3 regions of the Pseudomonas sp. Leaf127 genome follow, and region 1 is predicted to be linked to each of the others. Evidence: predicted binding sites of a transcription regulator. Region 1 holds the regulator's gene; each other region holds the start of a gene.
What was found. Region 1 encodes sigma-54, which starts transcription at its own class of promoters, with help from an activator protein. Its sites were predicted from a motif close to ANTGGCATNNANNTTGCTNT; they were not measured.

Region 1 (4,145 bases):
TCAGGCTGCGCTGCCAGGTACTCGGCCACTATGGGCTCAAGCCCTGAATGGTCGCGCAGTTCAGGCTTCCAGTACGGGTTGGGCAGGCAGCGCACATCGAACACCAGGTCGGCGTCCACGGGCATGCCACGCTTGAAGCCGAACGACTCGATGAGAAAGGCCGTGCCGGGCTCGGGCTTGTTCAACAGGCGCAGCTTCAAGGTGTCACGCAACTGATAGAGGTTCAGGTGCGTCGTGTTGATCTTCAGGTCGGCCAGGTCGATGATCGGCCCCAGCAGTTGGCTCTCGTCGCGGATGGCCTCGGCCAGCGAGCGCTGTGCATTGCTCAACGGGTGACGACGACGGGTCTCGGAAAAGCGCTTGAGCAACGTGGCATCGTCAGCGTCCAGATACAGCACGTCGCAAGAGATGTGCCGGGCACGGACTTCGTCGAGGATCTGCGGAAATCGGGTCAGGTGGCTGGGCATATTGCGCGCGTCGATCGACACGGCCAGCAGCGGCTCGGCCTGCTCGCTGTTGAGCAGGGCGCGCTCGGCCAGTTCGGGCAACAGGCCGGCCGGCAGGTTATCGACGCAGTAGAAGCCATTGTCTTCCAGTACGTCGAGTGCCGTGCTCTTGCCTGAGCCTGAGCGGCCACTGACGATGATCATGCGCATGCTCAATGGCCTTTGAGTTTTTCCAGTACTAAATCGTAAAGCGCCTGACTGCTTTTCGCGCTGCGCAACTGGTCGCGTACATCGCTGCGATCAAGCATGCCGGCAATCTGGCTCAGCAGCTTGAGATGTTCGTCCGTGGCCGCCTGTGGTACCAGCAGTACGAACAGCAGGTCGACGGGCTCACCGTCGATAGCATCGAACTCCACTGCCTTGTCGAGCAACAGAACCGCACTGACCGGTTCTACGCAGTCATTCAGGCGGCAGTGAGGAATGGCGATGCCATTGCCAAAGCCGGTCGAGCCCAGTTTTTCGCGGGCCAGCAGTTTTTCAAATACGTCTTGTGCGTCCAGGGCGGGTACTTCACGCCCGATGAGGTTGGCGATCTGTTCAAGCACGCGTTTCTTGCTGCCTCCCGGCACGTTCACCAGGGAACGGCCGGGGGTCAGTATGTTTTCAAGTCGAATCATGGGTTGGTATGTCAGCGCGCTGTCGCACCCTTGAGGATGCTTTGCTGCTTTTCCTTGTGCTTGAGCAATTGTCTGTCGAGCTTGTCGGTGAGCAGGTCGATGGCCGCGTACATGTCGTCATGTTCGGCGTTGGCTACGACCTCCCCACCATGAATATGCAAAGTGGCTTCGATTTTCTGCTTCAGCTTCTCGACCGTCATCGTGACCTGGACGTTGGTGATCTTGTCGAAATGCCCTTCGAGCTTCTTGAGTTTGAGCTCCACATACTCACGAAGGGGTTTGGTCACTTCCAGATGTTGTCCACTGATATTGACTTGCATACAGCTTTCTCCCTTTGCCAGTGCATAAGAGACAGGTCGGTGACCTGCCACTGGAACGCTGTGGCCTGCGCCTGCAAGCAGCGGTGAGCTCTGGTACGCCACCTGCAGGTGCTTCGTCCGCTACATCAGCCGCTTACGCTCGCTGGACGGCGCTATCCCGAGGGATTCGCGGTACTTGGCGACTGTGCGACGGGCGACTTGAATGCCTTGTGCCTCCAGTAAACCAGCGATCTTGCTGTCGCTCAATGGCTTTTTCTGATTTTCCGCCGCCACCAGTTTCTTGATAATCGCGCGAATGGCCGTGGACGAGCATTCGCCGCCTTCGGAGGTGCTGACGTGGCTGGAAAAGAAGTATTTCAGTTCGTATATGCCACGCGGCGTGTGCATGAATTTCTGCGTGGTGACCCGGGAAATGGTCGATTCATGCATGCCCACGGCTTCGGCGATGTCATGCAACACCAGTGGCTTCATGGCCTCGTCGCCGTATTCGAGAAAGCCGCGCTGGTGCTCGACGATCTGGGTGGCCACCTTCATCAGTGTTTCGTTGCGGCTTTGCAGGCTCTTGATGAACCAGCGGGCTTCCTGCAACTGATTGCGCATGAAGGTGTTGTCGGCGCTGGTGTCGGCGCGGCGCACGAAACCGGCGTACTGCGGGTTGACCCGCAAGCGTGGCACCGCTTCCTGGTTCAGTTCGACCAGCCAGCGTTCGCTGTCCTTGCGCACAATGACATCGGGCACGACATATTCCGGCTCGCTGGACTCGATCTGCGAGCCCGGCCGTGGATTGAGGCTCTGGACCAGTTCGATGACCTGGCGCAGGTCATCTTCCTTGAGCTTCATGCGACGCATCAGTTGCGAGTAGTCGCGCCCGCCCAGCAGATCGATGTAGTCGGTGACCAGGCGCTGGGCTTCGCTCAGCCAGGGCGTACTGGCATGCATCTGGCGCAGTTGCAGCAGCAGGCATTCGCTCAGGGTACGGGCGCCGACGCCGGCCGGTTCGAATTGCTGGATGCGATGCAGCACGGCTTCGATTTCATCGCGTTCGATGTCCAGTTCGGGATCGAAGGCTTCCAGCAGCTCTTCCAGCGACTCTTCCAGATACCCCTGATTGTTGATGCAGTCGATCAGGGTGACGGCAATGAGGCGGTCGGTGTCGGACATCGGCGCGACGTTGAGCTGCCACAGCAGATGGCTCTGCAGGCTTTCACCGACAGAGGTGCGGGTGGTGAAGTCCCACTCGTCATCATCATTGCTGGGCAGGCTGCTGGCGCTGGTCTGGTAGATGTCTTCCCAGGCCGTGTCGACCGGCAGTTCGTTAGGGATGCGCTCGTTCCATTCGCCTTCTTCAAGATTGTCCACGGTGGGTGCGGACGATTCCTGATAGGTCGAATCCTGGGGCTCGTGTTCACGCTCGTTGCCCGGCTTGTTTTCGATATTGTCCGCCATCGGGTCGGAATTATCGAAATCGTCGCCTTCTTCCTGGCGTTCCAGCATGGGGTTGGATTCCAGGGCTTCCTGGATTTCCTGCTGCAAGTCCAGGGTCGACAACTGGAGTAAGCGGATAGCCTGTTGCAGCTGCGGTGTCATCGTCAGCTGCTGGCCCATTCTCAAGACTAGCGATGGTTTCATGGCAGTGGCTCAACACCTTACATTCGCCGGCGCGCGTGCGCCATCCACTACAGGGCGCCTGGGCGCCGCCTTTTATAAGCAAGTTATATGCCTGAAATTCAAGCGCTTGCCTAGAGCGCCACGACAAATAATCCGCTGTCAATGGTCATTGTGGTCGGTCTAGAGGCGGAACTCGTGTCCGAGGTAGACCTCTTTGACCAACTGGTTGGCCAGGATGGTCTCGGCATCGCCTTCGGCGATCAACTGTCCATCATTGACGATGTAGGCGGTTTCGCAGATGTCCAGGGTTTCACGGACGTTGTGATCGGTGATCAGTACGCCAATGCCCTTGGCCTTCAGGTGATGAATGATCTGCTTGATATCGCCGACCGAAATCGGGTCGACACCGGCAAAGGGCTCGTCCAGCAGGATGAACTTGGGGGCAGTGGCCAGTGCCCGGGCAATTTCCACACGGCGCCGCTCGCCACCGGACAGGCTCATGCCCAGGCTGTCGCGGATATGGGTGATGTGAAACTCCTGCAAGAGGTTTTCCAGCTCCTTGCGGCGTGCCGCGCCGTCGAGCTCCTTGCGGGTTTCCAGGATGGCCATGATGTTATCGGCCACGGTCAGCTTGCGAAAAATAGAGGCTTCCTGGGGCAGGTAGCCAATACCGGCGCGAGCCCGGCCGTGCATCGGCTGGTGGCTGACATCCAGGTCATCGATCAGTACGCGCCCCTGGTCGGCCTGCACCAGGCCGACGATCATGTAGAAACACGTCGTCTTGCCGGCACCGTTCGGGCCCAGCAGGCCGACGATCTGGCCACTGTCGATCGACAGGCTTACATCGCGTACGACCTGGCGACTCTTGTAACTCTTGGCCAGGTGCTGGGCTTTGAGCGTTGCCATTTACTGGGCCTTCTGCTGCGGTTCGGTTTTCTTTTTCGGCTGGATGACCATGTCGATCCGTGGCCGTGGCGTCGTCACGTTGCTGCCGGTCGCGCGACCTGCACTGACGATCTGGCGCACGGTGTCGTAGACGATCTTTTCGCCTTCGGAGGTGTTGCCATCGTTGATGACCTTGGCCTTGTCGATCA
Region 2 (4,145 bases), on a different contig from region 1:
CACGGGGCACCACCGTGACGCCGTCGTAGTCGCCGAACACCAGGTCACCGGCAGCCACTTCGACGCCTGCGCAGGTCACCGGGGTGTTGATCTTGCCAGGGCCTTGCTTGCCGGGGCTGCGCTGCATGAAACCTTTGGCATAGATCGGGATGTCCAGCCCGGCCAGCGGCACCTTGTCGCGCACGTAGCCGTCGATCACCATGCCGGCCAGGCCCACCGCTTGTGCCGCACCGGCCATCAAGTCGCCAATGTAGGCGCGGCCCGGGTAGCCCTTGCCGGCGACGACCAGCACATAGCCGGGCTGGCCCTGGTACACCGCCACATGGATGGGGAAGTTGTCGCCGTCTTCGGTGTCGACGGTGTACGCGGTGCCGAGCATGACCTTGCGTTCATCCAGCGGCATCAGGTCAGCGTCCATGGCGCCATTGCGAGCGATACCCAGTTTTGCCATGCCGTCGCACAATTGCGCCGGGCTCAGTTGGCGAAAACGATCAAGCAGGTCCTGGGGAATCAGGTCGGGCAGGGGCAGGTAGTATTCAGTGTTCATGGCGGTGTCCTCAGGAAAGTCGGGTCAAGTGCTGGATGGCGGTGCGGTAGTCCATGTCGCTGGCGTCAGGGCCGAGCAGGGTGGTCCAGTCGATGGCGGCCTGTTTTTCCAATTGGCCATGGCAGGCTCTGGACATTGAGGCGTCTACGCCGGCACTTTCGAGGGTGGCCACCACGTCAGTCATCTCGGCGCTGCGGCGCCGGGCGTGGATCAGGGTCCGCGCGGTGAAGGTATTGGCCAGTTGCTCGACGGTCTTGCCGTTGAGCGAGTCGCCCAGGGACTCGACCAGCGTGTCCAGGACGTGGAATTTTTCAGCGGCCTGAAAGGCCTCGATCAGCAATTGCGGCAGGCCTTTCATCACCACGCTTTTGAGCATCTTGATGGCCGAGGCCGCGCCGGCCGGCGCGGCCAGAACGCTCAGGCGCATGCCATAAGGGCTGAACGCCTGGTTGAAAGCCTGGGCGCCGTCGCCGGCCAGCAGCATTGGCACACGATGGTTATTGCCCGGTACGGTGCCCATCACCGCGATGTCACAGACACCGACGCCTGCCGCCCTGGGCAATGCATCGATGGCCTGCTTGACGGTCGGGGCGGCCGAGTTCATGTCGGCGTAGGTCTGCCCGGCCTGCAGCAAGGGCAGGATGCGCTGCGCCAGACCCAGTGCGCTGCTGGCGCTGGTCAGGCACACCACGAAGCGGGCGTTGTGGCAGGCGGCTTCGAGCGAGTCGAAAACGGTGACGCGGGTCTGTTGGGCACGCTGGCGAATCAGGGGACCGCGCTGAGGGTCGCGGGCGTTGACATCAAAGGTGCCCATCTCCAGGTCGCCCTGGGTATGCAGACCCTGCGCAAGGTGGAAGGCCGCCTCGCCGAACCCGATAAAGACGAGTTTCATCGATTGTTTCCTTTTATTTGTATTGTTGTTACCGATGAAATGGCAAAGGCTGTGCCAGCTTTCTTAGAAAGAATTAATGCTATTAAAATCAATCGCTTAATTTTTTTATAAGTGCTTTTTCAGGCGCTAATGAAAGGACGTTTCATTTCAATAAATTGCAAAAGCTTTCACCAGTGAATACCGTGCCGTCTTGTACCTTTTGATCAGGGACCTTCAATGCTGAGCCAACTTGCGGTCATTTCTCCCTCCACCACTCTGACGGCAGTCATGAACCGGGCGTTGTCCCTGCGCGGATTGAAGGTCTCGGTGGCCGAGGCCACACAGCTTGATGCGGTCCTGATGGCGCAGCGGCTGGTGGAAGAGGGCGCCAGCGTGATCATCAGCCGTGGCAAGACCGCCAGCGTGTTGCGTGAGCGTCTGCAGGTGCCGATCGTGGAAGTCCGGCATACGTTCTTCGACTGCATCAATGCCTACCATAAGGCGCGTGAGGTGTCGGACAGAATCGCCTTCCTGGCCACCTCGGACGGCTATGCGACGATCCTGGAAAAGGCCCGGCCGTTCATGCCTGAGGTTGCGATCTGCCTGATCGATCCCTTTGGCAGTGCACAGGCCACCGAGGCCCAGCTGGATCGGCTGCGGGCCGACGGTATAAAGGTGGCAATCGGCGGGTTGTCCCTGGAGCGCGCGGTCAAGATTCGCGGCATGAGCTACGTCATGTCCGAGGCCGACACCGATGCCGCCTTCGACGCGATAGACGAGGCGTTGCACCTGCTGCGGATCGAGCAAGAGCGGCTGCAAAAGCGCCTGGAGCTGCAAAGCCGCTACGAGATGATCCAGTCGATCCTCAATTGTGTGTCCGAGGGCATTTTCAGTATCGACAGCGCGGGCGTCATCACCAATATGAACAGCGTTGCGACGCAGTACCTGGGCGGCCGGGCCTGTGGTGACACGGTTGCCGGCTTGCTGGAGCAGGATTATTTCGGCCGCGTGCTGGAAAAGGCGACGGCGGTACGCGGTGCGTTGATTACCCTGGGGCGTCTGTCACTGACCCTCAGCATTGCGCCCATCACGCTGGGCGAGCAGGTGATCGGGGCCGTCGCCACCTTGCAGAAACAGACTGAAATCCAGGCCATGGAGCAGAAAATGCGCCGCCGGCAGGCACGCCTGCATGTGGCCGAAAACACCTTTGATTCGATCATCGGCAGCAGCCCGGCGCTGATCAAGGCCAAGCGCCTGGCGCAGACCTTTGCCGTCGTTGACAGCACCGTGATGATCGAAGGCGAGACCGGCACCGGCAAAGAGTTGTTTGCCCAGAGCATCCACAATGCTTCAAAACGCCGGTTGGGGCCGTTTGTGGCGATCAACTGTGCAGCGTTCGCCCCTAGCGTGCTGGAGAGCGAGCTGTTTGGCTATGTCAAAGGCGCTTTTACTGGCGCGCTGAGCGAAGGTAAGGCCGGCGTGTTCGAAATGGCGCACACCGGCACCATTTTTCTCGACGAGATCAGCGAAACCTCGGCAGACATCCAGCTCAAATTGCTGCGCACCCTGCAGGAGCGCAAGGTGGTGCGCATAGGCGACGACAAGGTCACGCCGGTGGATATCCGCATCATCACCGCGAGCAACAAGCGCCTGACGCACTTGTTGGCACAGGGGCTGTTTCGTGAGGATTTCTTCTACCGCATCTGCGTGTTGAAACTGCAATTGCCCGCGCTGCGCGAGCGCCGGCAAGACATTCCCGAACTGATTGGCCACTTGCTCAAAGGCTTTGGCTTGCCAGCCGCCATGGTCGGCGATCCGTTGCTGGCGCGATTGAGCGCATTCGAATGGCCAGGCAATATTCGCCAACTGGGCAATGTCGTCGAGCGCCTGGCGGTGATGAGCCAGGGCCGGGAGATGATCGGTGACTGGGTGGAGGAGGTGCTGGAGGACTTGCCCGATGCCACGGCCACCGTTGCCGCGAGTGCGCCGCCTGGCGGCCTTGGCGACAGTGAGCAGGAAGTGCTTTTCCGGGCCTTGGCCTGTGTACGCGGCAATCGCGAGGAGGCGGCAAAGCTGTTGAAGATCAGTACCACGACGCTATGGCGGCGCATGAAGAAGTATCAGGACCAGGATCCTGATGTGTTTGCCCGGACTCGATACGCCCAACCGTGAATGGGCGTATCGTCAGGCGGGCCAGAGGGGCTATGTCCGCCTCTGGCCGAACCCTCGGCAATGATCAGCCGGGCTGGGCTACCAGGCTGTTACTGACCTTGCGTCCCAACACCAGCACTGTAACGAAGCCGCAGCCGACCAGCGCTGTGGCCAGGCTCAGCAGCACCGAGCTGCCCAGTTGATCGACGATCTGCCCACCGAAGAACGAGCCCAGCGCAATGATCACCTGGAACAAGGCGACGAACAGCGGCATGCCACGCTCGACCTCCTTGGGCGCCACGACAAACATCCAGATACTGGCGCAGGCCGGGAAGGCACCGAAGGCAAAGCCCCAGAGCGCTATCAGCATCGCCGCGCCCGTCAGGGTGGTGGCGAAGTAAGGGAAGAGGGCGGTGCTGATGCCGATCAGCAAGGCGATCAGCAACAAGGTATGGCGCACGCTGCGGTTGGCGGCGAAGCCGGCGAAAATATTACCGATGACCCCAGCGATGCCGTAGAGCAGCAACAGTGAGCCAATCGTCGGCCCATCAAAGCCGGCACTCTGCTTGAAGAAGG
Region 3 (4,145 bases), on a different contig from region 1:
AAATCGATCATTCACAGCGTGTCGCGCATTGGTTAGAAATCGTCTCAGGCCTTCACCGCAACGGTGATGGCACCTCGCCCGTGACGCCGGCAGCGGGCAGACATGGCAGAAGATTTCTGCCAGACCTCGACATGAGGTCCATGGACATTACAGTCAACAAACGAGGGCAACACCCTATGAGAAGACTTAAGCGTGATCCGTTGGAAAGAGCATTTTTGCGCGGATATCAGTACGGCGTTAGTGGTAAATCCCGTGAGCTTTGCCCATTTACTCTACCGTCGGTGCGTCAGGCATGGATCAATGGTTGGCGTGAAGGACGCGGCGACCAGTGGGACGGTATGACCGGCACTGCGGGAATCCACAGGCTCAACGAACTTCACGCAGTCGGATGAGGTAATCAACTTCCGAGCAGTCCATCAAAGTTTCTGTCTGACCCTTTTAGCATTAGCGTAATCACCGCCTCCACCGGGCGGCGGGCCACAGGCCCAGGGGCTCCTTTTTCAGGGAGCCCCTTTTTTATGCCCGCTGCATGGGCCTGATCAGCGACGCGGCAAGGCCGCAATGGCATCGACCGACTGGCGAATCAGCTCCGGGCCCTTGTAGATGAAGCCCGAATAGATCTGTACCAGACTGGCACCCGCTTCGATTTTCTCGGCAGCATGACGACCTTCGGTAATGCCCCCGGCGGCAATGATCGGCAGGCGCCCGGCCAGCTCACCGGCCAGCACCTTGACCGTGTGCGTGCTCTTTTCCCGCACCGGCGCGCCCGACAGGCCACCGGCCTCATTGGCGTGCAACAGTCCCTCAACGCCTTCACGGCTCAGGGTGGTGTTGGTGGCGATCACCGCATCCATGCCTGATTCAAGCAAGGCACCGGCCACCAGCACGGTTTCTTCGTCGGTCATGTCCGGGGCGATCTTGATCGCCAACGGCACGCGCTTGCCGTATTGCTGGGTCAGCGCTTCCTGGCGCACGCTCAGGGCCTCGAGCAATTGCTTGAGCGAATCGCCGAACTGCAGGCTGCGCAAGCCCGGGGTATTGGGCGAGCTGACGTTGACGGTCACGTAGCTGGCGTGGTCATAGACCTTGTCCAGGCAGATCAGGTAGTCGTCCACCGCACGCTCGACCGGGGTGTCGAAGTTCTTGCCGATATTGATGCCCAGCACGCCACGGTATTTCGCCGCCTTGACCCGCGACAGCAAGTGATCGACGCCCAGGTTGTTGAAGCCCATGCGGTTGATGATGCCCTGGGCCTCAGGCAGGCGGAACAGGCGCGGCTTGGGGTTGCCGGGCTGCGGGCGCGGGGTCACGGTGCCTACCTCGACAAAGCCGAAGCCGAGTTGGGCAAAGCCGTCGATGGCCGTACCGTTCTTGTCCAGGCCGGCGGCCAGGCCGACCGGGTTGGCAAAGCGGATGCCCATGACCGTGACCGGCAACTGCGCAGGCGCCTTGCTCAGCAGGCCATTGAGGCCCAGCCGGCCACCGGCACCGATCAGGTCCAGGGACAGGTCGTGGGACGTTTCCGGAGAAAGTTTGAACAGTAACTGGCGGGCCAGGTTATACATGGGCGGGCAAGGCTCGTGAGCGGCTGAAGTCAGCCGGCGATTATAGACGGTCGATGGCCTGCTAAGCGAGAACTCCCCTGACCGGATGGTGGCACATGCCTTGCTTCAATTGCGTCAGCACCCTCGGCAACGTCGCCGCAGGGCACCGACACTGGCGTCGTTGTGGCTCGCTGCGCAAGCAGTGGGCCCGACGGCGCTTTTTTATGGATACATGAAAAGCCTATGAACCCTCGATCAAGCAATGCCCTGGACTGGGTGGCGGGCAGCGATGCCCCCGAAATGAACAGCATTGACATAGGTTTCATGGCCCTGACCGACTGTGCCTCGCTGGTGGTCGCGGCCACACAGGGGTTTGCGCAGCCCTACGGCCTGAGCCTCAACCTCAAGCGCCAGGCCTCTTGGGCCAACCTGCGTGATCGCCTGGTCAGCGGCCAGTTGCACGCCGCGCACAGCCTGTATGGGTTGATCTACGCCATGCAATTGGGCATCAGCGGCGGCGCCGCAGCCGATATGGCCATCCTGATGGGCCTGAACCAGAACGGTCAATGCATCAACCTGTCGCGCGGCCTGCAGGACGCTGGTGTGACCAGCCCTGAAGCACTGGAACGCACTGCGCACCATCGTGGTGCAAAGCTGACCTTTGCCCAGACCTTCCCCACTGGCAACCATGCCATGTGGCTCAATTACTGGCTGGCCAGCCAGGGTATCCACCCGCTTGACGATGTCGACAGCGTGGTGGTTCCGCCGCCGCTGATGGTCGCGCACCTGCAGGCCGGACGCATCGATGGCTGCTGCGTCGGCGAACCCTGGGGCGCCAGCGCCGTGCAGCAGAAACTGGGCTTTACCCTGGCCACCAGCCAGTCGATCTGGCCCGACCATCCTGGCAAGGTACTGGGCTGCACCCGCGAATTTGTCGAACAGAACCCCAACACTGCACGCGCCTTGACCATGGCGGTGCTCGAAGCCAGCCGCTTTATCGAGCAAAGCACGGAAAACCGCCGCAGCACCGCGCAATTGCTCAGTGGCGCCGATTACCTCGACACCCCGCTGGACTGCATCGAACCGCGCCTGCTGGGGCATTACCAGGACGGGCTGGGCAACAGCTGGCAGGATCCACACGCCCTGCGCCTGTTCAATGACGGCCAGGTGACTTTTCCGTGGCTGTCCGACGGCATGTGGTTCATGACCCAGTTCCGCCGCTGGGGCCTGTTGCGTGAAGACCCCGACTACCTGGCCGTGGCCCGTCGTGTTCATCAGTTGGAGCTGTACCGCGAGGCTGCTGCGGCACTGGGCATTGCGGTGCCGGAAAGTACCCTGCGCAGCAGTCAATTGATCGACGGACGCATCTGGGACGGCAGCGACCCTGTCGGCTACGCGCGCGGTTTTTCCCTGCATTCGCGGATTGATGGCGCGCCCGCCATCGCCGCCCGTTGAGAGGCACGCGATGATGCTGCGAATCCTGCTGATCAATGACACCCCCAAGAAGGTCGGACGCCTGAAAGCCGCCCTGAGCGAAGCCGGTTTCGAGGTCATCGACGAATCGGGCCTGAGCATCGACCTGCCGGCACGGGTCGAAGCCCTGCGCCCGGACGTGATCCTCATCGACACCGAATCACCCGGCCGCGATGTGATGGAGCAGGTGGTGCTGGTCACCCGCGACCTGCCGCGTCCCATTGTGATGTTCACCGACGAACATGACCCCGGCGTGATGCGCCAGGCGATCAAGTCAGGGGTCAGTGCCTATATTGTCGAAGGCATCCATGCCCAGCGCCTGCAACCGATTCTGGACGTGGCCATGGCCCGCTTCGAAAGCGACCAGGCCCTGCGCGCGCAACTGGTGGCCCGCGACCAGCAACTGGCCGAGCGCAAGCGCATTGAACTGGCCAAGGGCCTCTTGATGAAGATGAAGCATTGCAACGAAGAAGAGGCCTACACCCTCATGCGTCGCCAGGCCATGAGCCGCCAGCAGAAACTGATCCAGGTGGCCGAACAGATCATCGCCATGAGCGAAATGCTCGGCTAACGCCGCAAATGACCCGAAACGTCTCACACCAGCAGCCGATTGCGCCCTGATGAGGCGTCCCTCGATCTGCAGGACCGGCCGGGCGGCGAACCGCTTTAGCCGGGAACAGATCACCCCAGGCCTGTATTTTCGCGGCTGAAGCCGCCCCTGCGGGGCTTGAACACAAGATGGCCCGGCTCTTGCTACATCCATACTGCAGGTAGCCAACGGCGGTTGCCCCCACACATACGACAAAGACGTCGCCCTCTCCTTTCGCTGCGCAGCGAACTCGAGAAGCGGCGTCTTTTGCGTTCTGGCCTCAGCGATGAGGGGGTGGTGCCGCCGGCTTGTCCTGTGCGCACCCCGAGAACCGACAACTTCCACGTCGTGGCCATGACCCCGACGACCTACTTCTGGCAGATGATGAGGTGTGCAATGGATACAAGTTTCTGGAAGGCCGGGCACAGACCGACCCTTTTTGCAGCCTTTCTGTATTTCGACCTGAGTTTCATGGTCTGGTACCTGCTTGGGCCGATGGCGGTGCAGATCGCCGCTGACCTGCAATTGACCACCCAACA

Region 2: the regulator sigma-54 is predicted to act here: its motif matches at 1,478-1,497, upstream of ASF84_RS13945 (sigma 54-interacting transcriptional regulator).
Region 3: the regulator sigma-54 is predicted to act here: its motif matches at 1,653-1,672, upstream of ASF84_RS09230 (CmpA/NrtA family ABC transporter substrate-binding protein).

Annotation. Positions count from the first base shown of each region.
Region 1 is NZ_LMOA01000001.1:115,133-119,277, forward strand. It holds gene rapZ (RNase adapter RapZ) at 1-656, opposite strand, end outside; gene ptsN (PTS IIA-like nitrogen regulatory protein PtsN) at 659-1,123, opposite strand; gene hpf (ribosome hibernation-promoting factor, HPF/YfiA family) at 1,135-1,443, opposite strand; gene ASF84_RS00495 (RNA polymerase factor sigma-54) at 1,564-3,072, opposite strand; gene lptB (LPS export ABC transporter ATP-binding protein) at 3,232-3,957, opposite strand; gene lptA (lipopolysaccharide transport periplasmic protein LptA) at 3,958-4,145, opposite strand, start outside.
Region 2 is NZ_LMOA01000021.1:138,685-142,829, reverse strand. It holds gene ASF84_RS13955 (RraA family protein) at 1-547, opposite strand, end outside; gene ASF84_RS13950 (DUF1932 domain-containing protein) at 558-1,439, opposite strand; gene ASF84_RS13945 (sigma 54-interacting transcriptional regulator) at 1,656-3,590, shown strand; gene ASF84_RS13940 (MFS transporter) at 3,655-4,145, opposite strand, start outside.
Region 3 is NZ_LMOA01000012.1:332,709-336,853, reverse strand. It holds gene rmf (ribosome modulation factor) at 177-392, shown strand; gene ASF84_RS09235 (quinone-dependent dihydroorotate dehydrogenase) at 540-1,565, opposite strand; gene ASF84_RS09230 (CmpA/NrtA family ABC transporter substrate-binding protein) at 1,788-2,999, shown strand; gene ASF84_RS09225 (ANTAR domain-containing response regulator) at 3,013-3,588, shown strand; gene ASF84_RS09220 (nitrate/nitrite transporter) at 4,003-4,145, shown strand, end outside.